Regions from separate parts of the Neobacillus sp. NPDC093182 genome, predicted to be linked through region 2. Evidence: a T-box and tRNA genes for the amino acid it is inferred to sense, from the RefSeq annotation. Region 2 holds a T-box; the other holds one or more tRNA genes.
What was found. A T-box is a leader RNA that pairs with one kind of tRNA and senses whether it is charged. The one in region 2 lies ahead of tyrS (tyrosine--tRNA ligase), so its partner is inferred to be a tRNA-Tyr.

Region 1 (10,044 bases), on a different contig from region 2:
AATTTTCATCCATATAATTTGTATATTGACTAAATTAATAGGATAAAGTGATGATATATGTAATCGAATTCAGTAATAACGTGTATTTTCATCTTGAGAGGAGGAGCTTTATTGGGCTACACCATATATGATATTGCCCGGGTTGCAAACGTTTCTAAATCAACCGTGTCCCGTGTATTAAATAATCAGACCAATATTTCTGAAGATGCCAGAAATCGTGTCATCAAAGCAATTGAAGAATTGAATTACCAGCCTAGCAAATTGGCCAGGGCTCTATCCTCCAGTTTTGATGCCATCATGGTTGTCTCTCGGTCTGCAAAGACGACAGCAAACAATCCATATTTCTCAGAAATCCTCCAGACGGTAGCAGAAAAAGCGGAAGAAGAAAATTTCGATGTCATCCTGCAAACTGCAAAAAACAGTAAGGATGAACTCGAGAAGTGCATCACCAAAATAAAAGGAAAAATGATTAAAGGAATCATCATGTTGAGTTCGCCTACTAATGAAGAATTGTTCAAACAGCTTGATGTTTTTAATATTCCAATCGTTGTCATTGGTAAAGTCGATGGTAAATATAACAATATATATTCTGTCGATACCGATAACTACCATGATAGTTATGAGTTAACAAAATATGTAATCGAACAAGGTCACAAAAAGATTGCCTGTGTACACTCTCCACTTGAATATCATGTTTCCATAGATCGCCTAAAAGGTTATAAAGCTTGTATGGAGGATCATCAATTGCAAGTGCAGGACGAATGGATGATTGACGGCGGCTACAACGTAGAAACAGGCAGCCTTGCAGCCAGGAAGCTGATTTTAGGAGCAAACCGCCCTTCAGCCGTGTTGGCCACTGATGATTTAAAAGTCATCAGCATTTATAAAAGTGCAACAGAACTCGGCGTTTCCATTCCACACGATTTATCCGTTGTGGGTTACAGTAATTCAAGTTTTATTCCCTTTCTGACCCCTTCCCTGACGAGTGTAGAAATACCGGTCAGAAAGCTAGGAGAAACGGGGGCAAACCTCCTCTTTTCTATTATTAGAAAAAATAAACCTGAGGAAGCGCGTACCATCATAAAGACAGAAAAAATGATTCAAGATTCCGTTCTAAAAAAATTCACTTATAATAGTTAGGCTGTGTTAAAGCTAAATGTTGATTTTTAGCACTCTGTTGATTTACGCGGAAGGCACGAAGACTCCTGCGGGAGGACGGGGCAGTGCCTGGAGCGCAAATCAACAGACAAATTTAACACAGCCAATAGATAAAAAAGCCAATGGAGTTCTGTCCATTGGCTTTTTGCGTTTGAGGGAGATTACACGGTCCCTCCCATTTTATCTCCTAATTCGCTTTTTAATGAGAAAAACAGTCTTATTTGAGAATTAGCTGATGAGATATGGGTCGATTACATGATATGGAATAACCATGAAACAAAGCATGGAAAAAATAAAACATAATGGTTGACAAGATGGGTGCTTTTATATAATAATAAACATTGTATTAGAATTATTCTAATTTAGTTATTAGTATTTGATGTTAACCATTCTCAAAATTATTTTAGGAGGAAATACACTATGTCATTAATCGGTAAAGAAGTACAAGCATTCACAGCAAACGCATATCAAAACGGAGATTTCATCACTGTTTCAGATCAAAACTTTAAAGGTAAATGGAGCGTTGTTTGCTTCTACCCAGCAGATTTCACATTCGTATGCCCTACTGAATTAGAAGACTTACAGAACGAATACGCAACGTTAAAAGATCTTGGCGTTGAAGTATATTCTGTATCAACAGATACTCATTTCACTCACAAAGCATGGCACGACCACTCTCCAGCTATCAGCAAGATTGAATATATTATGATTGGTGACCCATCTCAAAAGCTTACTCGCGCATTTGATGTACTAGATGAAGAAGAAGGTCTTGCACAACGCGGAACTTTCATCATCGATCCAGACGGCGTGGTACAAGCAATGGAAATCAACGCAGACGGTATTGGCCGTGACGCAAGCACACTTGTTAACAAAATTAAAGCAGCACAATATGTTCGCAACAATCCTGGTGAAGTTTGCCCAGCTAAATGGCAAGAAGGTTCTGAAACACTTAAGCCAAGCCTTGACCTAGTAGGAAAAATTTAAGGAGTAGATAAATATGTTACTAGATGCAGATATAAAAGCTCAGTTATCCCAGTATCTTCAACTGATGGAAGGCGATATCCTTCTTAAAGTCAGCGCAGGAACCGATGACGTATCTCGCGACATGCTGCTATTAATCGATGAATTGGCAACCATGTCTTCTAACATTAAGGTTGAAAAAACAGAACTAGAGAGAACACCAAGCTTTAGTGTAAATCGTATCGGCGAAGACACTGGAGTAACGTTTGCTGGTATTCCTCTAGGACATGAATTTACTTCCTTAGTACTGGCTCTCTTGCAGGTTAGCGGAAGAGCACCAAAAGTAGAACAAAAGGTAATCGAACAAATCAAAGCAATCAAAGGTGAATATCACTTTGAATCTTACATCAGCCTAACTTGCCACAACTGTCCTGATGTTGTACAAGCCCTAAACTTAATGAGCATTCTCAACCCTGGTATTTCTCATACCATGATTGACGGTGCTGCTTTTAAAACTGAAGTTGAAAGCAAGAACATCATGGCAGTTCCAACTGTTTTCCTAAATGGAGAAAGTTTTGGCAGCGGTCGTATGACAATTGAGGAAATCCTCGCTAAAATGGGCACTGGTCCAGATGCAGCTGAGCTTTCTGATAAAGATCCATACGATGTGCTCGTTGTCGGCGGGGGTCCTGCTGGTGCAAGTGCAGCCATTTATGCAGCTCGAAAAGGTATCCGTACAGGTATTGTGGCTGAACGTTTTGGCGGTCAGGTTATGGACACGATGGGTATTGAGAACTTTATCGGTACGAAATATACAGAAGGTCCTAAACTTGCTGCAAGCCTTGAAGAGCATGTCAAAGACTATGGCGTGGATGTTTTGAACTTACAACGCGCAAAACGTTTAGAAAAGAAAGATCTTATAGAAATTGAACTCGAAAACGGTGCTGTTCTTAAGAGTAAAGCCGTTATCCTTTCAACGGGTGCACGCTGGCGTAATGTTGGTGTCCCAGGCGAAGCCGAGTTTAAAAACAAAGGTGTAGCATACTGCCCACACTGTGATGGTCCATTGTTTGCTGGAAAACGTGTTGCTGTTATTGGCGGCGGGAATTCCGGTATTGAGGCGGCTATCGACCTTGCAGGTATCGTTAAGCATGTAACCGTTCTTGAGTTTGCAGCAGAGTTAAAAGCTGACTCAGTGCTTCAAGACCGTCTTTACAGCCTGCCTAATGTAACGGTTATTCTGAATGCTCAAACAAAAGAAATTACCGGTACTGACAAGGTAAATGGTATTTCCTATATGGATCGTGAAACAGAAGAAATTAAGCACATCGAATTAGAAGGTATTTTCGTTCAAATCGGTCTTGTACCAAACACAGATTGGTTAGAGGGTACCCTTGAACGCACTCGCTTCGGTGAGATTATTGTGGACAAGCATGGTGCTACTAGCATTCCGGGCGTATATGCGGCTGGTGACTGTACAGATAGTGCTTATAAGCAGATCATTATCTCTATGGGATCAGGTGCTACTGCTGCCTTAGGTGCATTCGATTATTTAATTCGAAATTAATCTTTGTTTTAAGAAATTTTCACCATGAATATTAAGAAAGTCGCTTGTACTATTTTGACCGATAGTATAGCGACTTTTTTTTTTTCACAGCTTTATTCAACCTATTTTGCTTCAGGGTCACACTCTTGTCTGAATGAGACCCGAATTCGGACAGTTCCTTGATTTTTTCGCCTTGTTTTGTCCGCATGAAACCTCCATTCAGCTAGATTCATGCGTTTTTCTTCAACTCTTTCCCCCTTCTAAACAGAATAGTATTTTCCATTATAAGACAACCTACTAATAATAGAATTAAATTTTCTTCGAGTGATTATATACATAGTGTTGGAGGGAGATTGAACCGTGAAACTGTATCAAGTAAGAAAAGGACAATTTGTTTATTTTAACAATGAGTTACATAAGGTATATGGAGTAAAACCCATGTACAAACTGTCCGTCCATCTTATTAAGCTTAGGGATTTATCACAGCATATAACCAATGCAGCAAGCGTGGAAAAATACAAGCCAAAGGAATATGACAGCTTTATTTTTAATCATAAGGCATATACGCTCAAAAAGGACCGAAAAGCAAAATCAGGGGAATACATTTTAATAAACAATCCAATGCCAGATTCCCTCGATACCTATTCATTAAATGAAATTGAATTGGTTGAAACGGCAGACAACAAAGGGGTTATTACAAGCAATTCTCATGGCGTCAAACATAATGAGTATTTATTAATGGAACCGGGTCGCGCAGCTGATAGCAATCCTATCGATTATAAAGACAAGGCAAATGATGGAGACGAGAGCTTGACGGACACCGGAACCCTAGGTCTGCCTACTAGCGAACTACTGCCATCGTTAGGAGACATCTATAAAAAGAAAGACAATGACTCAATAGTTGAAGCAATGGTGGTCGCAATTAATGACCAAACCGTTTACCTTGGAGGTGGATTTGAGGTCACCCAGGAAGAGTTGATAAACACGGAAAAGTGGGAATTTCAATATAACCTCCTTGATAAGTGATTACCTTCGAAAACCTATCCTTACTGAAAAATTTCACCTGACACCAAGCTTTACTAGGAGGTTTCTATGGACAGCAAAATCAATAAGGAAAACAGTGTGTTTATTATTTCATTATTACTTACGCTCATTTTTATTGTTTGGGGAGTCTTTTTTACCGATAATCTCGCCAAAGTTACCGATATTATTTATAGTGGTTCGATCGATTACCTTGGGTGGGTGTATCTTGGTGCTACCCTATTCTTTGTTATCTTTTCAATATATTTATTGTTCTCTAAATATGGTGATATTCGGCTGGGAAAGGAAACAGACCGTCCTGATTTTAACACTGCCTCTTGGCTTGCCATGTTATTCGGTGCTGGGATGGGAATCGGAATTGTGTACTGGAGTGTTGCCGAACCTGTAACGCACTATACAACCCCGCCTTATGGGGAAGCTTATACGGTTGACGCAGCCAATACGGCGATGAAATATACATTTTTCCATTGGGGCCTAGATCCATGGGCTATTTACACAGTAATCGGTCTAGCCCTTGCCTTTTTTCAATATAATAAAAGGCTGCCGGCAGCCATAAGTTCGACCTTCCATCCGATATTAGGAGACAGAATTTACGGACCGATTGGAAAAACTATTGATATCCTGTCCATCTTTGCAACAGTCTTTGGTATCGCAACCTCATTGGGTCTTGGTGCCATGCAGGTGACGGCCGGAATGCATGACATATTCGGTGTTCCCAATCAGTTATTTGTTCAAATGATTGTGATTGTGGTCGCAACAGTTATTTTTATCATTTCCATCAATACAGGTTTAGAAAGGGGTATCCAATACTTATCTAATGCTGCGATGATCCTATCTTTTGCGATCATGCTGCTGATTCTAATCGTTGGTCCAACTCTGACTGTCATTAAAGTCTTTTTTAATACAACGGGTCTTTATATTAGTGACTTTATACATATGAGTTTAAGGCTAAAGCCCTTTGGTGAAGGAGAATGGATTGCCTCCTGGACGCTTTTTTACTGGGCATGGTGGATTGCCTGGGCACCATTTGTGGGTATGTTTATCGCCAGGGTTTCAAAAGGAAGAACAGTAAGGGAGTTTGTTATTGGCGTATTGGTTGTTCCTACCCTCGGAACCTGTCTCTGGATGTCCATATTTGGCGGCTCTGCGCTTGAGCTTGTTCAAAAAACAGGCAACCATGACCTTGCAAAAAATATTACCGAAAACGTTTCATTGTCTATCTTTACATTCTTTGATTATCTTCCATTAAGTTCGGTGTTAAGTATATTAGGGTTTGCGGTTGTAGCAATTTATTATATAACGGTCGCCGATACCGCAACCTTTGTATTAGGAATGCTAAGTGAAGGCGGTACATTAAATCCCTCAAATAAAATAAAAATGACATGGGGTGTCATTCAATCCGCTCTCGCTGCAGTATTGCTTTTAGCTGGCGGTTTGAACGTTTTGCAAACTGCTTCCATCGCAGCTGCCCTCCCTTTTGCGATCATTATGGTCGTCATGTCCTTCTCACTAGTGAAAGGGTTAAAAAGTGAAGGCGAAGTACAAAGAGGAAATAAAAGAAGCGCGTACCATTCCTAAAGGGTTATTAAATGTGATTAAGCCGTACTGAAAACCCAAGGCGGTATTTAGACAAAGAAAAACCATCTTTAAGAAAATGGCTATTTTCTTAAAGATGGTTTTATTATGGAATATTAACTATTTTAAAAAGGATCAGGCTTACTGTCCTTAGCTTAAAAAAATGGCTCCGCAGGTAGGACTCGAACCTACGACCGATCGGTTAACAGCCGATAGCTCTACCACTGAGCTACTGCGGAACAATCGAAAGGTATTTTGCTTCGCAAAAAATTCTGGTGGGCCTAAATGGACTCGAACCATCGACCTCACGCTTATCAGGCGTGCGCTCTAACCAGCTGAGCTATAGGCCCATAATTGGAGCGGGTGATGAGAATCGAACTCACAACATCAGCTTGGAAGGCTGAGGTTTTACCACTAAACTACACCCGCATATTAAAATTTGGAGGCAACACCCGGATTTGAACCGGGGATAAAGGTTTTGCAGACCTCTGCCTTACCACTTGGCTATGCTGCCCGACTCTTAAAGAGCTAACCCAATTTATTAAGATTAATGGGGCGACTGATGGGAATCGAACCCACGAATGCCTGAACCACAATCAGGTGCGTTAACCACTTCGCCACAATCGCCATGATGGTTATTTTCACCTTGGTGAAAACATTTTGCTTCGCAAAAAACTTTGGTGGAGGGGGACGGATTCGAACCGCCGAACCCCGAGGGAGCGGATTTACAGTCCGCCGCGTTTAGCCACTTCGCTACCCCTCCATATATAAAAGACCAATAAAATTCCAAAAAAAATGATGGCTCAGGACGGAATCGAACCGCCGACACAAGGATTTTCAGTCCTTTGCTCTACCGACTGAGCTACTGAGCCATACACAATCTATATCTATATCAACAGTAGAGTTAACCTACTGATATAAAAAATGGCGGTCCGGACGGGACTCGAACCCGCGACCTCCTGCGTGACAGGCAGGCATTCTAACCAACTGAACTACCGGACCAATTTTTTTCAAGTGTTTTTCTTGAAAATAAATTACTTAATTGCGGGGGCAGGATTTGAACCTACGACCTTCGGGTTATGAGCCCGACGAGCTACCAGACTGCTCCACCCCGCGACAATAAGAATTTAGAATTTATGGAGGAGGAAGAGGGATTCGAACCCCCGCGCGGTATGACCCGCCTGTCGGTTTTCAAGACCGATCCCTTCAGCCAAACTTGGGTATTCCTCCGAATAAGTGGAGCCTAGCGGGATCGAACCGCTGACCTCCTGCGTGCAAAGCAGGCGCTCTCCCAGCTGAGCTAAGGCCCCATTTGGTAAATGATGGTCGGGAAGACAGGATTCGAACCTGCGACCCCTTGGTCCCAAACCAAGTGCTCTACCAAGCTGAGCTACTTCCCGTAAAATATGGCGCGCCCGAAAGGAGTCGAACCCATAACCTTCTGATCCGTAGTCAGACACTCTATCCAATTGAGCTACGGGCGCAATATTAAATAACTAGTTAGCTTACAAAAATGGTGCCGAGGACCGGAATCGAACCGGTACGGTAGTCACCTACCGCAGGATTTTAAGTCCTGTGCGTCTGCCAGTTCCGCCACCCCGGCAGCATTGGAGCGGAAGACGGGATTCGAACCCGCGACCCCCACCTTGGCAAGGTGGTGTTCTACCACTGAACTACTTCCGCATTTATAGTGAGTTATTTTACAGTTAAAAAACTTAAGTGCGGGTGAAGGGAGTCGAACCCCCACGCCTTGCGGCGCCAGATCCTAAGTCTGGTGCGTCTGCCAATTCCGCCACACCCGCATTTGGAAATTAATTTTGCAAGTTATTTTCTTTTGAAGATAACTTGGTGAGCCATGAAGGACTCGAACCTTCGACCCTCTGATTAAAAGTCAGATGCTCTACCAACTGAGCTAATGGCTCATACAAATAGTTCTTAGAAGTAAGTAGCATGGTGCCGGCGAGAGGACTTGAACCCCCAACCTACTGATTACAAGTCAGTTGCTCTACCAATTGAGCTACCCCGGCATATATCGAAGATTAACTTCACTTCGTAAAAAATTGAAAGTTATTTTCACTATCGTGAAAAAACTTTGGTGGAGGATGACGGGATCGAACCGCCGACCCTCTGCTTGTAAGGCAGATGCTCTCCCAGCTGAGCTAATCCTCCACATAAAAGAAAGTTCTTTAAGCTGGTTTGAAAAGAAAGTTATTTTCGCTAGCGCGAAAAAGTTTGGTGACCCCTACGGGATTCGAACCCGTGTTACCTCCGTGAAAGGGAGGTGTCTTAACCACTTGACCAAGGGGCCGTAATAAATTTCGAGCAAAAAAATGGCCCCAAAGGGGTAGCCTGGCAACGTCCTACTCTCACAGGGACAAAGTCCCAACTACCATCGGCGCTGAGAAGCTTAACTTCCGTGTTCGGTATGGGAACGGGTGTGACCTTCTCGCCATTGCTGCCAGACTATTTAATTGAGGAATCATTCCCTCAAAACTAGATAATTTCAGAAGAAGTTTGTAAAACGAGTTCACCTTAAAAATTGGTTAAGTCCTCGAACGATTAGTATCAGTCAGCTCCACACGTTACCGCGCTTCCACCTCTGACCTATCAACCTGATCATCTTTCAGGGTTCTTACTAGCTTGACGCTATGGGAAATCTCATCTTGAGGGGGGCTTCATGCTTAGATGCTTTCAGCACTTATCCCGTCCGCACATAGCTACCCAGCGATGCCTTTGGCAAGACAACTGGTACACCAGCGGTGCGTCCATCCCGGTCCTCTCGTACTAAGGACAGCTCCTCTCAAATTTCCTGCGCCCACGACGGATAGGGACCGAACTGTCTCACGACGTTCTGAACCCAGCTCGCGTACCGCTTTAATGGGCGAACAGCCCAACCCTTGGGACCGACTACAGCCCCAGGATGCGATGAGCCGACATCGAGGTGCCAAACCTCCCCGTCGATGTGGACTCTTGGGGGAGATAAGCCTGTTATCCCCGGGGTAGCTTTTATCCGTTGAGCGATGGCCCTTCCATGCGGAACCACCGGATCACTAAGCCCGACTTTCGTCCCTGCTCGACTTGTAGGTCTCGCAGTCAAGCTCCCTTGTGCCTTTACACTCTGCGAATGATTTCCAACCATTCTGAGGGAACCTTTGGGCGCCTCCGTTACTCTTTAGGAGGCGACCGCCCCAGTCAAACTGCCCACCTGACACTGTCTCCCACCCCGATCAGGGGTGCGGGTTAGAATTTCAATACAGCCAGGGTAGTATCCCACCGACGCCTCCACCGAAGCTGGCGCTCCGGTTTCTCAGGCTCCTACCTATCCTGTACAAGCTGTACCAAAATTCAATATCAGGCTACAGTAAAGCTCCACGGGGTCTTTCCGTCCTGTCGCGGGTAACCTGCATCTTCACAGGTACTATAATTTCACCGAGTCTCTCGTTGAGACAGTGCCCAGATCGTTACGCCTTTCGTGCGGGTCGGAACTTACCCGACAAGGAATTTCGCTACCTTAGGACCGTTATAGTTACGGCCGCCGTTTACTGGGGCTTCGATTCAGAGCTTCGCTTGCGCTAACCCCTCCTCTTAACCTTCCAGCACCGGGCAGGCGTCAGCCCCTATACTTCGCCTTGCGGCTTCGCAGAGACCTGTGTTTTTGCTAAACAGTCGCCTGGGCCTATTCACTGCGGCTCTTCGAGGCTATTCACCTCAAAAAGCACCCCTTCTCCCGAAGTTACGGGGTCATTTTGCCGAGTTCCTTAACG
Region 2 (10,044 bases):
GCAGTTATTAATATCGTCTATCTTGCCGGCTTGATTCCTGCCCTTTATTTATTGGAAAAATACGGACGAAGACCTACACTTATTATTCCATTTATAGTATCTTCCATCGCTTTATTTATACTAGGAGCAACGTCTGGAATGAATATATCGTTTATGTTTATCCTCGTTCTCTTTATCGTTTATGGAACGTTTAATACTGCGATGGGAGCTCATGAGTGGATATATCCGAATGAGCTATTCCCAACCCATATTCGGGGCACAGCAATGGGCTTTATCACAGGGGTAACCCGTATCGCCTCTGCCATTGGAACGTTTTTCTTCCCGGCCATTTTGTCTAATTTCGGTTTGGCAGCAACGTTGTATATTTGTGGGGCATTGTTTTTTATCGGGTTCTTAGTCTCTCTCATCATGGCCCCTGAAACAAAGAATATGAGTTTAGCAGAGACCAGCTCTATAAACAAAGGCACTTCACGAAGGACAGAAAGTATTGCAATGAGGAAAAACGGTTAAAAAGAAAAGCTTTGTGAGAAAGCAGGAATCAAGTGAGTTTCTATGAAGGGTTGACCCGATTTGTGGCAAAGTGATAAATTGGAGTCAATCCCTTCATGGAAATATGAGGTGCATAAAATGGAAAAACGGACGAGTTTAAGAGTTTACATCATTACAATAGCTGGTGCGGTATGTTGGGGACTTATTGGTTTATTTATTACTCCATTGTATGCTCGCGGCTTTACAGCTTGGGACGTAGTTGCCATTCGGGGTATTTTTACCTTTGTTATCTTAATTCTAATTATGACAGCATTTTATCGGGAGCAGTTACGTACCAGATTAAAAGATCATATTTTTTTCGCTTGTGCGGGAATTTTTAGTATCGCTTTATTTAACTTTTTTTATTTTGAAGTTTTTTCTCAATCGAGTTTATCCCTTGCCGTAACACTTTTGTATACAGGCCCACTGTTTGTAACCATCCTGTCTCGGCTCTTTTTTAAAGAGCCCTTGACCATTCGTAAAGGTTGGGCACTTGCTCTTGCTATTACAGGTTGTGCATTTGTTGTAGGTCTACTGCCGCTCGGCCAAGAAGGTATACATATGAAAACCTTGTTAATGGGGATTCTATCTGGATTTTGCTATGCGTTGTACAGTATTTTCAGCAAACCTGTAACCAAACGGTATTCTGCATTGACAATTACAACGTACACATTTCTTTATACGAGTATTTTCATGTTATTGACAAGTGACATTTTAAAGAAGACTGATAAATTCCAATATGTAGATGTTTGGATGTCAGCGGTGTTGTTAGCGTTAGTAGCAACGGTTGCAGCTTTTGTTTTGTATACATCAGGACTTAAACATTTAGAAGCTAGCAAGGCTTCCATTTTAGCAACAATAGAACCCATCATTGCAGTAGTAACTGGAGTACTTTTTCTTGGAGAACATCTACGGGGATGGCAGGTGTTAGGAATCGCATTGGTTTTGTATTCAGCAATTCTCGTCGCAGATGGACGGTCTAAGGCAAAGAAAAGCGAGAGGAGAAAAGCCCAAGATGATGCTACTAGAGCAGGAAAAAAGTGTATATGATGTTTTAGAAAAATTAAAGATTTCCTTTAAAAGGTATGAACATGTCCCGGTTTTTACAGTTGAAGAAATACGTAAATTGGATATCACTATTCCCGGAGGACATACTAAAAATTTATTTTTAAGAAATCGAAAAGGGGATAAACATTTTTTAGTGATTGTATCAGAAGATAAGGATGTAGATTTGAAAAGTTTATCAAAGCTTATTGATAGCACTCCGTTGAGTTTTGGTTCTCCGGAAAGACTTAAAAAATATTTAAAGGTTTATCCCGGAGCAGTTGGCGCTTTCGGCTTGATAAATGATACGGATAACCATGTGCATGTTGTATTTGACAGTGATTTACTTGATAAAGACACGATTAACTTCCATCCTAATGTAAACACAACAACGGTCAACCTTTCAGTCCAAGACTTTAGAAAGTACCTTGAAGCGATTAATAATCCTTATTCAATTATTAAATTCTCGTCGTCATAATTTTGAAAGAAAGGATATAATTAAATAAGTTATAAAACAATATGAAAATAGTATCGGACGCCATTCAGACGGCGTCCTTTTCGAATTGGGCCATTTTTACATATATGAGTTATAATGGACTTAACTTATCAATTTTGACGGATAATCTACAAAATGAAGGAAAAAAGGGGATTTAAATGAGTATAGATAATCCAAGAACAACTATTAATAAAATACTTGATATTAAAGATTCTTTTCCAAAAAAACAAAGACAGTTATGCGATTATATTCTAAAAAATTATCAGTCAATCGGATTGATAACAGTTAAAGAGCTTGCCAATAATGCCAATGTTGGAATTTCAACTGTAATGCGTACGTTAAATGCCTTGGGTTATGAAAACTTTAATGATTTACGAAAAGATATCTACGATGAATCGTTCCCTTCCGAATCAAGATGGACATTGAAGAATTCAATTACAGAGATTCAAAAAGAGGAAGAGGAAGGAAAAGTTCCAACTTTAGTCCAAGTTTGGAAAGAATCCGTAAATTTATTAAACAAATCATTAGACTCCGATTTAATGCAAAATTTTGAAAAGGCTATTGATATCATAGAAAAATCAAGTTTTATCAATGTTTTGGGTAGTCGGCCGTACAAAGCAACTGCATTATATTTTGAACAGTTGCTTGGAGAATTCTATTTTAAGATAAGGCAACTAAGCCATGATACGGAGGTGATTTACGATAAGATTTTACAATTTGAAAAGGATGAAGTTTTAGTGGTTTTTGCATTCGAACCATACACTAATCGAGTTGTTGAAGCCGTTAAGCTAGCCTATGAACTAGGCAATAGCATTATATTGATAACAGACTATATCTCTTGTCCAGTTATTTCATATGCGTCCGTAACGTTGAAAGTAGAAGTTAGTAAAGAACAATTTTCAGTTATTCCTATCATTGCATTGATAGATGCATTGGTAATTGAAATTGGTAAACGATCATCAGAAGAATCGATTAAAAAATTGAAAAGACTTGAAAAAACACTTAAAGAAAAGAATGTATTGTTTTCTTATTAAAACCTAAGTCTCCCAAGCTTTCTTCCAGTTTGACTTGGGGACAATTTGGGACTAATTTAGGGAAACTTTTTCCTATAACAAAATCTCACTTAAAACGGTGGCGATTGTTCAATAAGAGCAATCGCTTTACTTGTTGCATCTTATGGGAAGCTTTAGTTTAATTATATAGTTGTTTGCTGACTAGATTACCAGCTAAAGGTTTATTAAAGTTCTATAAAACTTAATAATATTCAAATGTGAAAAATGAAAAAGCTAACCAGGTTGACAAATCGTTCACCTGACTTTTACAATATTTTTAGCAAAAGCTTCCTTGCATTAAATACTTTTTTTTGGTATTATCGTTTCATAGCTAATGATTTTGAAAATTTAAAGAGGTGATTCAATATTCATTCATTTAATGAGGTTGGAGAACTACTTCCTGAAGAAATTGATACAATTAATCGATTAACTAAAATCCCCAATGACTCGTTAAATCTAGCTGCTATTGCAGTGGTTACAATTTTGTATCGGGTGGCACAAGGATTAAGAAACAAAATGGAACAGGAAGTTTTATCTGAATATGGGTTATCATGGACTGCATTCTCGATGCTATATGATTTGTGGATATGGGATTCAATTGAGACAAAAAAATTAGCACAGTCTGCTGGGGTCTCAAAAGCTACGATTAGTAATATAACCAAAACACTTGAAGGAAAAGAGTTGTGTTACAGAAAAAGCGACAATAGGGACAGAAGAATTACCTACGTTACTTTAACAGAAAAGGGAAAGAACGTGATGGAGGATCTTTATCCACGATTCCACAAAGGAGAAGTCGAGATTGTTTCGGGATTGTCGATAGATGAACAAAAAAGCATGACGAAATTACTTAGAAAAGTAATTCGGGAAAATGATTTTTGATGCATAACAATAAAATAATGAAAAAGCTATGATGGGAAATCCAGTAGTCGTTATCTCCCTGTTAACAGAGAATCGGTGGTTGGTGCAAATCGATACAAAGATAACACGAATTACATTCCTTGAGCTTTCTTTGCAAAAATAATAAGCAAAGAACGGTCGAGCCGTTAATCGTTAAGTGGAAGGATTATATCCTTCAATAAGGGTGGTACCGCGTGTAAAAGTTAAACCACGTCCCTTTTTTGGGATGTGGTTTTTTATATTTTTCTAGGAGGAACAAAAAAATGAGTAATTTAATGGAGCAATTAAACCCGGAACAACAAACTGAAGTGAAAAGGCAGATGGCTATTTACAGCCAGGGTGTAAAAGAAATTATTCCAACAGAAGAGTTAGAAAATAAAATAGCCAGGTCCCTATTAGAGAATAAACCGCTAAAAATAAAATTAGGCTTAGATCCTTCGGCTCCAGATGTACATCTTGGGCATACCGTTGTCCTAAATAAAATGAGGCAGTTTCAAGAGAATGGACATGTTATCCAACTAATTATTGGAGATTTTACAGGGAAAATTGGAGATCCGACAGGAAAATCAGTAGCTAGAAAACAATTAACAGATGAAGAAGTAAAGCACAATGCGAAAACATACTTCGAACAATTTGCAAAGGTTATAGATATGGAAAAAGTCGAGTTACACTATAACTCTAAATGGCTATCAAAATTAAACTTTGAAGATGTCATCAAACTAGCAGGAAAAATAACCGTAGCAAGACTTTTAGAAAGGGACGATTTTGAAGAACGCATTGCAGTTGGCAAGCCAATCTCTCTTCATGAATTTTTCTACCCTTTAATGCAGGGTTACGATTCTGTTGTCCTGGAATCCGATATTGAACTAGGTGGAACAGACCAGCATTTTAATATCCTAATGGGAAGGCATTTTCAAGAAAAGTTTGGAAAAGAGAAGCAAGTAGCCTTGTTAATGCCTTTATTAGAGGGGCTTGATGGGGTCGAGAAGATGTCTAAATCAAAGAAAAACTACATTGGGATCGATGAACTTCCTCAAGAAATGTACGGGAAAGCAATGTCCATTCCAGATGAATTAATGCACAAGTATTTCGAATTGATAACGGATTTAACTCTCGAACAAATTCAATCTGTAAAGTCAAGAATGGAAACAGGTGAATTGCATCCGAGAGATGCAAAAATGCTTCTTGCTAAGACCATTGTAAGAATCTACCACGGGCATGAAGCGGCAGAAACGGCACAAAATGATTTTATCTCAGTCTTTCAAAAAGGTTCTCTTCCAGATGAAATACCTGTTATGCAGTGGCAGGGAGAAAGAGAAACTTCAATCATTAACCTGCTAGTTGATTTGGAAATGCTAAGCTCCAAAAGTGAAGCTAGGAGAATGATTGCAAATAGAGGTGTAAAAGTGAATGGAGCTCAGGTAGACGATTCACAATTACACGTTAGGATTACCGACGGCTTAATTCTTCAAGTAGGCAAACGTAAATTTGTAAAATTAATACTATAAGAAAGTTAGAGCAGGTGTAAGCATGAAGAAAATTATTTTTATGGATGTTGATGGAACTCTGGTTAAATAGCGGAGAATTATCAGTTCCTGGTATTCACAAGGCAACAGCCATCTCAACGTTGCTTCAGTATTTAAAAATTGATAAAGAAAATACTTTTGCTTACGGGGATGGATTGAACGATTTAGAAATGCTTGCATTTGTTCAACACGGTATTGCTATGGGGAATGCAAAAGAAGCAGTTAAGAAGGCAACTGACGATATTACCGATACACACAATGAAGATGGTATTTATAATAGCTTTAATAAATATGGTTTAATATAAATACCATTTGGAACATTTTTTCGTCGTGTTACCCTATTCAATTTGCCGCAATTACATTGCGGCATTTTTTTATTTCCTTTTTGTTGATAAGTGGTGCGTTGGTAAACCTGAATTATTAGCAAATAAAAAGTTCTGTTTTATAGAAATGTAGTGTTATTTAATTAACAATTTATTTGTTGGAGGAAAGGCAAAAGGGAAAGACGCAGTGGTGGGTTCCTTGCTGATGGAGAATCTTACACCAGAAGAATTGTACAATAAAGTAGAAAAAGTCATTGCAGATTTAAATATGCGTTGTTAATTTTATTATTTTGAGGACCAAACAGACGGAAATGTTATTATTCCGTCTGCTTTTCACTTAAAATGAGTAGGCTTCTCCGTCCTCAGGAACTAAAACAATAGAGGAGATTCCTTTTTCATTAATAAAGCTTTTTAATTCTTCTCTAGACAATGCCCAATGGTTTACTGCTTCCATGTGGACAGCAATAATTTTTGCGTTAGGAGCAGCCTTATACACTTTATAAACATCATCTTTCCCCATGACCAGAGAACCGCCCTCGAAGAATTGGTTGTCACCAGCATTGACTACAATGATTTCTGGCTTATGTGTGTCGATTACTTCTTGGACTGCATCGTACCACACAGTATCTCCAGCCACATATAATGTTTTCTCAGATGGGTGTTTGATTATAACGCCACATACTTGACCCGCAAGCTTTAAGATTTCGCCTCTTCCATGCTCGCCTTTTGTTTTAATTAATTGAATACCTTCAAAGATTGTATCTTCTTTTAATACTTCTACATTTTGAAAACCAGCGTTTCTTATTTCTGCAGCATCTTCTTCGTTTTGACTAAAGAGTTTTATATCTTTTGGCAATGCTTCTTTAGCAGCATCATCCCAGTGGTCTAGATGCAGATGAGTGACAATGACAGCATCAATATTTTGAATAATATTATTAATGGATGTTGGTAAACTTACCAAGGGATTATTTTGATCTTGTCTTGGTGAATTTGGGAAAGGCGCGTAAGTCCCTTTTTCCGATAACATAGGATCGATTAAAAACTTCTTCCCCGCATATTCAACCACCATTGTTGCATTGCGAATTTGATGTATATTCATATTTATTAACTCCTTTATCTTTTGAATTTTCCTTTGAACAATGTATAGTTTATATTATGGACCCATGAATGATATATAGATTAAATAAAGTCTTTTGGCGGTTTTACTTTATTAATGAAAGGAATTAAATAAATGTTAGATAGGACGGATATTCAAATCATAGACGAATTATCCAAGAACAGTCGGATTACAATGAAAGAATTGGGCGAGAAAGTCCATTTAACTGGACCAGCTACTTCAGCTAGAGTGGCAAAATTAGAAGATAGTGGGATTATTGAGGGATACACCATTAAAGTTAACCAAGTAAAAATGGGGTATGCAGTTCACGCAATTATACATATTTATACGAAAAACACAAATCATCAACCTTATTTGTCATTCATAAAAAAACAAGAACAATACGTTATAAACCATTACAAAATCAGTGGAGAAAGTTGTTATCTTCTTGAATGCAAATTTCAAACCAATCAAATATTAGATGAATTTTTGACAGACCTGAGCAATTTGGTAAGCTATAAATTATCGATTGTAATTAATTAATAGAGAAATATAAAATGTAAACAGTAACGGGAACGTTCGTTGAAAAAAGGCACTTTAGATAGTAAATAACCTTACCTTTAATGTTGCACCATTCCTTTTGTCTTAAAAAAAATAAAGAGAACGATAGTCACGTTCCCATTTTACCTTACTGAAATCTTACCTTTGTTTATTATTCTAATCATTGCAATGATAGCTCTGCAAATTAACAGTTTTAACATAAGACTTATTAATGAGTGATACCAAGTCCATCCTTTTTTCCATTTAATTAGGTTAGTTTTCTTTGATGCGATTGTCTCTATGATTGTTTGCGGTATAACAAAAGGGAAAAGTTTTAAAATGATTCCAACGGGTTTGCTATTCAATGTCCACTGATTATAGTAAAGCAGCAGTAAAGGGTAATGAATATAATCAAATGGGAGGTGGATTTTATACTTTGGAAAAATTTTTTTTGGTTATTTTAAATATCCTCTTGTTACAAAATATTTATCTGAGAAAAAATTACCAATGAAACTCACAAGGTATACAATAATCCAATCTTTAAATGAACGTTTTACAATGGCGAACGGTAATAAGACCAATCCAATTGCAGTCACTATGATTAAGAAATAATACGGGAAATCTTTTCTTCTCAACTTTTACACCTCCCCGTATGATAATTTGTTCAAGTAAAAACTTTTATGTGAAAAATCTTTAAATATCTTCAACCAACGGGGTTCCACATTACTTCTTATTGGCTAAATTTTCTCGGTCATCAGCTAACGGAGGTTGTTCCAACCAACCGTATTTTATCAATAGCTGTGCCCCATCCTCGGCAAATAGCCCCATTTCAGTCATAAATCTAGCGTATTCAATCGCTAAGTCTCTCCTTTGAGTAACCGATAAACCAGCACCATAATATCCAATTGCTGACGAAACTAATGTGACAATATGAAATAACATCAATTTATCTGAAAAAGGGGAAACGGTGGAATTCGCTACTTCAGAAAGCCATGTTTTAGGGGAAGATAATTCTTCCTTTGTTAACATATTGCTAAAAGTACCAAAATGGTTTTTACAAATATTTTTTCCTCTTTCGAAATACTTTTGAATTTCTTTTGTTTGGCATACTTGTCCAAAACCCAGTTCTAATACAGTTTTAGCTGCGTCTTTTTTCATGTTAAAACTCATACCGCTAATTTCTATTACGTTTAAAGGACGTTTCTTTCCAAACCAACCTGTTAAATAACGTTGACTATCTACAAAATCAACTTGACTTGGTGTATTAATTCTTGCAGTCTTGCTATATAGCCCTTTGTTAAGCATGACAGATATGATTCGTTTATGTAATTCCATTGTTTCAATGTTGCATTTGATAAAATAGTCTATTTGGTCTGCTCTACATGAGGTTGCAACAGCACCAGCATACCCTGTTAATCCAAGTAATGTCATAACGTGCATATAATCCAACATAAAAACATCCGTAAATATTGGAGGGGCATTTAGATTAATATCCTCTTCTATTGAGAATCCCTTTGGAATAGGGAAATGATTTTGACTAAAAAATTCCCTGATTTTTACGATATGGGATTCTGCAAGACTAAGAGCAAATTCAAGAATTTCTTTAATATCTTGGTCTTTTGCCTTTTCGATTGAATGAGTAAGAATACAAATTGCTAAGGAATCGTTCATGTATTGAGTCCAAAGATTTGCTATTTCTGCTGATGTAAGTTCCACGGAATGGCTAATTTCCTTCATAATATTCCCTCCAAAAAGTTTCCCAAGTTGAGACCTCTTTTACAGTATGTATTAAATTTCCACCTTTATTTAATATGATGTTATTATCAAACTTTTATTTAAACCGTATGCTTAATTTTTGAAAGGTTTTGGAACTTTTGCAATGATACGAGGAGGAACAGCAGTTACTACTGAGGATTTTTTTATACAATCTAACCGTAGCTTTATTATTCCATAAAGCAAATATGATAGAATATAGGAAGTTTTGATACATTTAAGATTGGGCTTTTAGCAGAAGGGGTAAGTATGAAGAACGAAAATACTCAAATTAATCTAAAGTTATATTACAGCACTGTGGTAGTGGTGATTACACTTATGTTGCTTGGGCTGTTTGCCGGTAATCCACTTCTTCATCATCCTGGACCAGGCTATTTTTCGCATGGTGTTTTAGTTTTCTTTTTTTCTAGCTGCTTATTAATTTACCCTTTATATAAGTCCCATTTTCTTAGAATCATAATAATCGTCGTGGCATCTAGTTACTTTTATACCATCTTCTTTTTATATCCGAATACTTGGTCCAACTTCATATTTTTATGCTTTATTCCTGCTATTTCAATTTTGTTTTTTGATACAAAACTTTTTCATCTTTCCTTACTATTAAATACTTTGTCCATCATCATTCTTTTTAGCTATATTGCCATTGTTGATCGAGGGGATCTTTATCCTTATATAAGTAAAGACTTAATCGGAAATATTATTAACTTTTTAGGAAGCCAAGCCATTCTTTATTTTATCTTTTACTTATCGCATGGACGCTTGGAGAAGC

Region 1: it encodes a tRNA-Tyr, which carries the amino acid that the T-box ahead of tyrS (tyrosine--tRNA ligase) is inferred to sense. The anticodon was not compared.

Annotation. Positions count from the first base shown of each region.
Region 1 is NZ_JBIVOI010000003.1:332,128-342,171, forward strand. It holds gene ACIQAA_RS08915 (LacI family DNA-binding transcriptional regulator) at 112-1,140, shown strand; gene ahpC (alkyl hydroperoxide reductase subunit C) at 1,579-2,142, shown strand; gene ahpF (alkyl hydroperoxide reductase subunit F) at 2,156-3,685, shown strand; gene ACIQAA_RS08930 (hypothetical protein) at 4,025-4,690, shown strand; gene ACIQAA_RS08935 (glycine betaine uptake BCCT transporter) at 4,757-6,283, shown strand; tRNA gene ACIQAA_RS08940 (tRNA-Asn) at 6,445-6,519, opposite strand; tRNA gene ACIQAA_RS08945 (tRNA-Ile) at 6,554-6,630, opposite strand; tRNA gene ACIQAA_RS08950 (tRNA-Gly) at 6,636-6,709, opposite strand; tRNA gene ACIQAA_RS08955 (tRNA-Cys) at 6,721-6,794, opposite strand; tRNA gene ACIQAA_RS08960 (tRNA-His) at 6,832-6,907, opposite strand; tRNA gene ACIQAA_RS08965 (tRNA-Tyr) at 6,959-7,043, opposite strand; tRNA gene ACIQAA_RS08970 (tRNA-Phe) at 7,080-7,152, opposite strand; tRNA gene ACIQAA_RS08975 (tRNA-Asp) at 7,206-7,282, opposite strand; tRNA gene ACIQAA_RS08980 (tRNA-Met) at 7,323-7,396, opposite strand; tRNA gene ACIQAA_RS08985 (tRNA-Ser) at 7,418-7,510, opposite strand; tRNA gene ACIQAA_RS08990 (tRNA-Ala) at 7,518-7,590, opposite strand; tRNA gene ACIQAA_RS08995 (tRNA-Pro) at 7,604-7,680, opposite strand; tRNA gene ACIQAA_RS09000 (tRNA-Arg) at 7,688-7,764, opposite strand; tRNA gene ACIQAA_RS09005 (tRNA-Leu) at 7,795-7,883, opposite strand; tRNA gene ACIQAA_RS09010 (tRNA-Gly) at 7,889-7,963, opposite strand; tRNA gene ACIQAA_RS09015 (tRNA-Leu) at 8,001-8,082, opposite strand; tRNA gene ACIQAA_RS09020 (tRNA-Lys) at 8,127-8,202, opposite strand; tRNA gene ACIQAA_RS09025 (tRNA-Thr) at 8,232-8,307, opposite strand; tRNA gene ACIQAA_RS09030 (tRNA-Val) at 8,374-8,449, opposite strand; tRNA gene ACIQAA_RS09035 (tRNA-Glu) at 8,514-8,588, opposite strand; rRNA gene rrf (5S ribosomal RNA) at 8,628-8,743, opposite strand; partial or broken rRNA gene ACIQAA_RS09045 (23S ribosomal RNA) at 8,820-10,044, opposite strand, start outside.
Region 2 is NZ_JBIVOI010000008.1:67,500-77,543, reverse strand. It holds gene ACIQAA_RS15570 (MFS transporter) at 1-510, shown strand, start outside; gene ACIQAA_RS15565 (DMT family transporter) at 628-1,578, shown strand; gene ACIQAA_RS15560 (prolyl-tRNA synthetase associated domain-containing protein) at 1,544-2,050, shown strand; gene ACIQAA_RS15555 (MurR/RpiR family transcriptional regulator) at 2,227-3,102, shown strand; gene ACIQAA_RS15550 (MarR family transcriptional regulator) at 3,487-3,999, shown strand; T-box leader at 4,019-4,238, shown strand; gene tyrS (tyrosine--tRNA ligase) at 4,281-5,525, shown strand; gene ACIQAA_RS15540 (HAD family hydrolase) at 5,576-5,848, shown strand; partial or broken gene ACIQAA_RS15535 (nitrite reductase) at 6,015-6,125, shown strand; gene ACIQAA_RS15530 (MBL fold metallo-hydrolase) at 6,204-6,965, opposite strand; gene ACIQAA_RS15525 (Lrp/AsnC family transcriptional regulator) at 7,098-7,505, shown strand; gene ACIQAA_RS15520 (CBO0543 family protein) at 7,646-7,948, opposite strand; gene ACIQAA_RS15515 (hypothetical protein) at 7,958-8,137, opposite strand; gene ACIQAA_RS15510 (DUF3231 family protein) at 8,226-9,239, opposite strand; gene ACIQAA_RS15505 (ATP-binding protein) at 9,525-10,044, shown strand, end outside.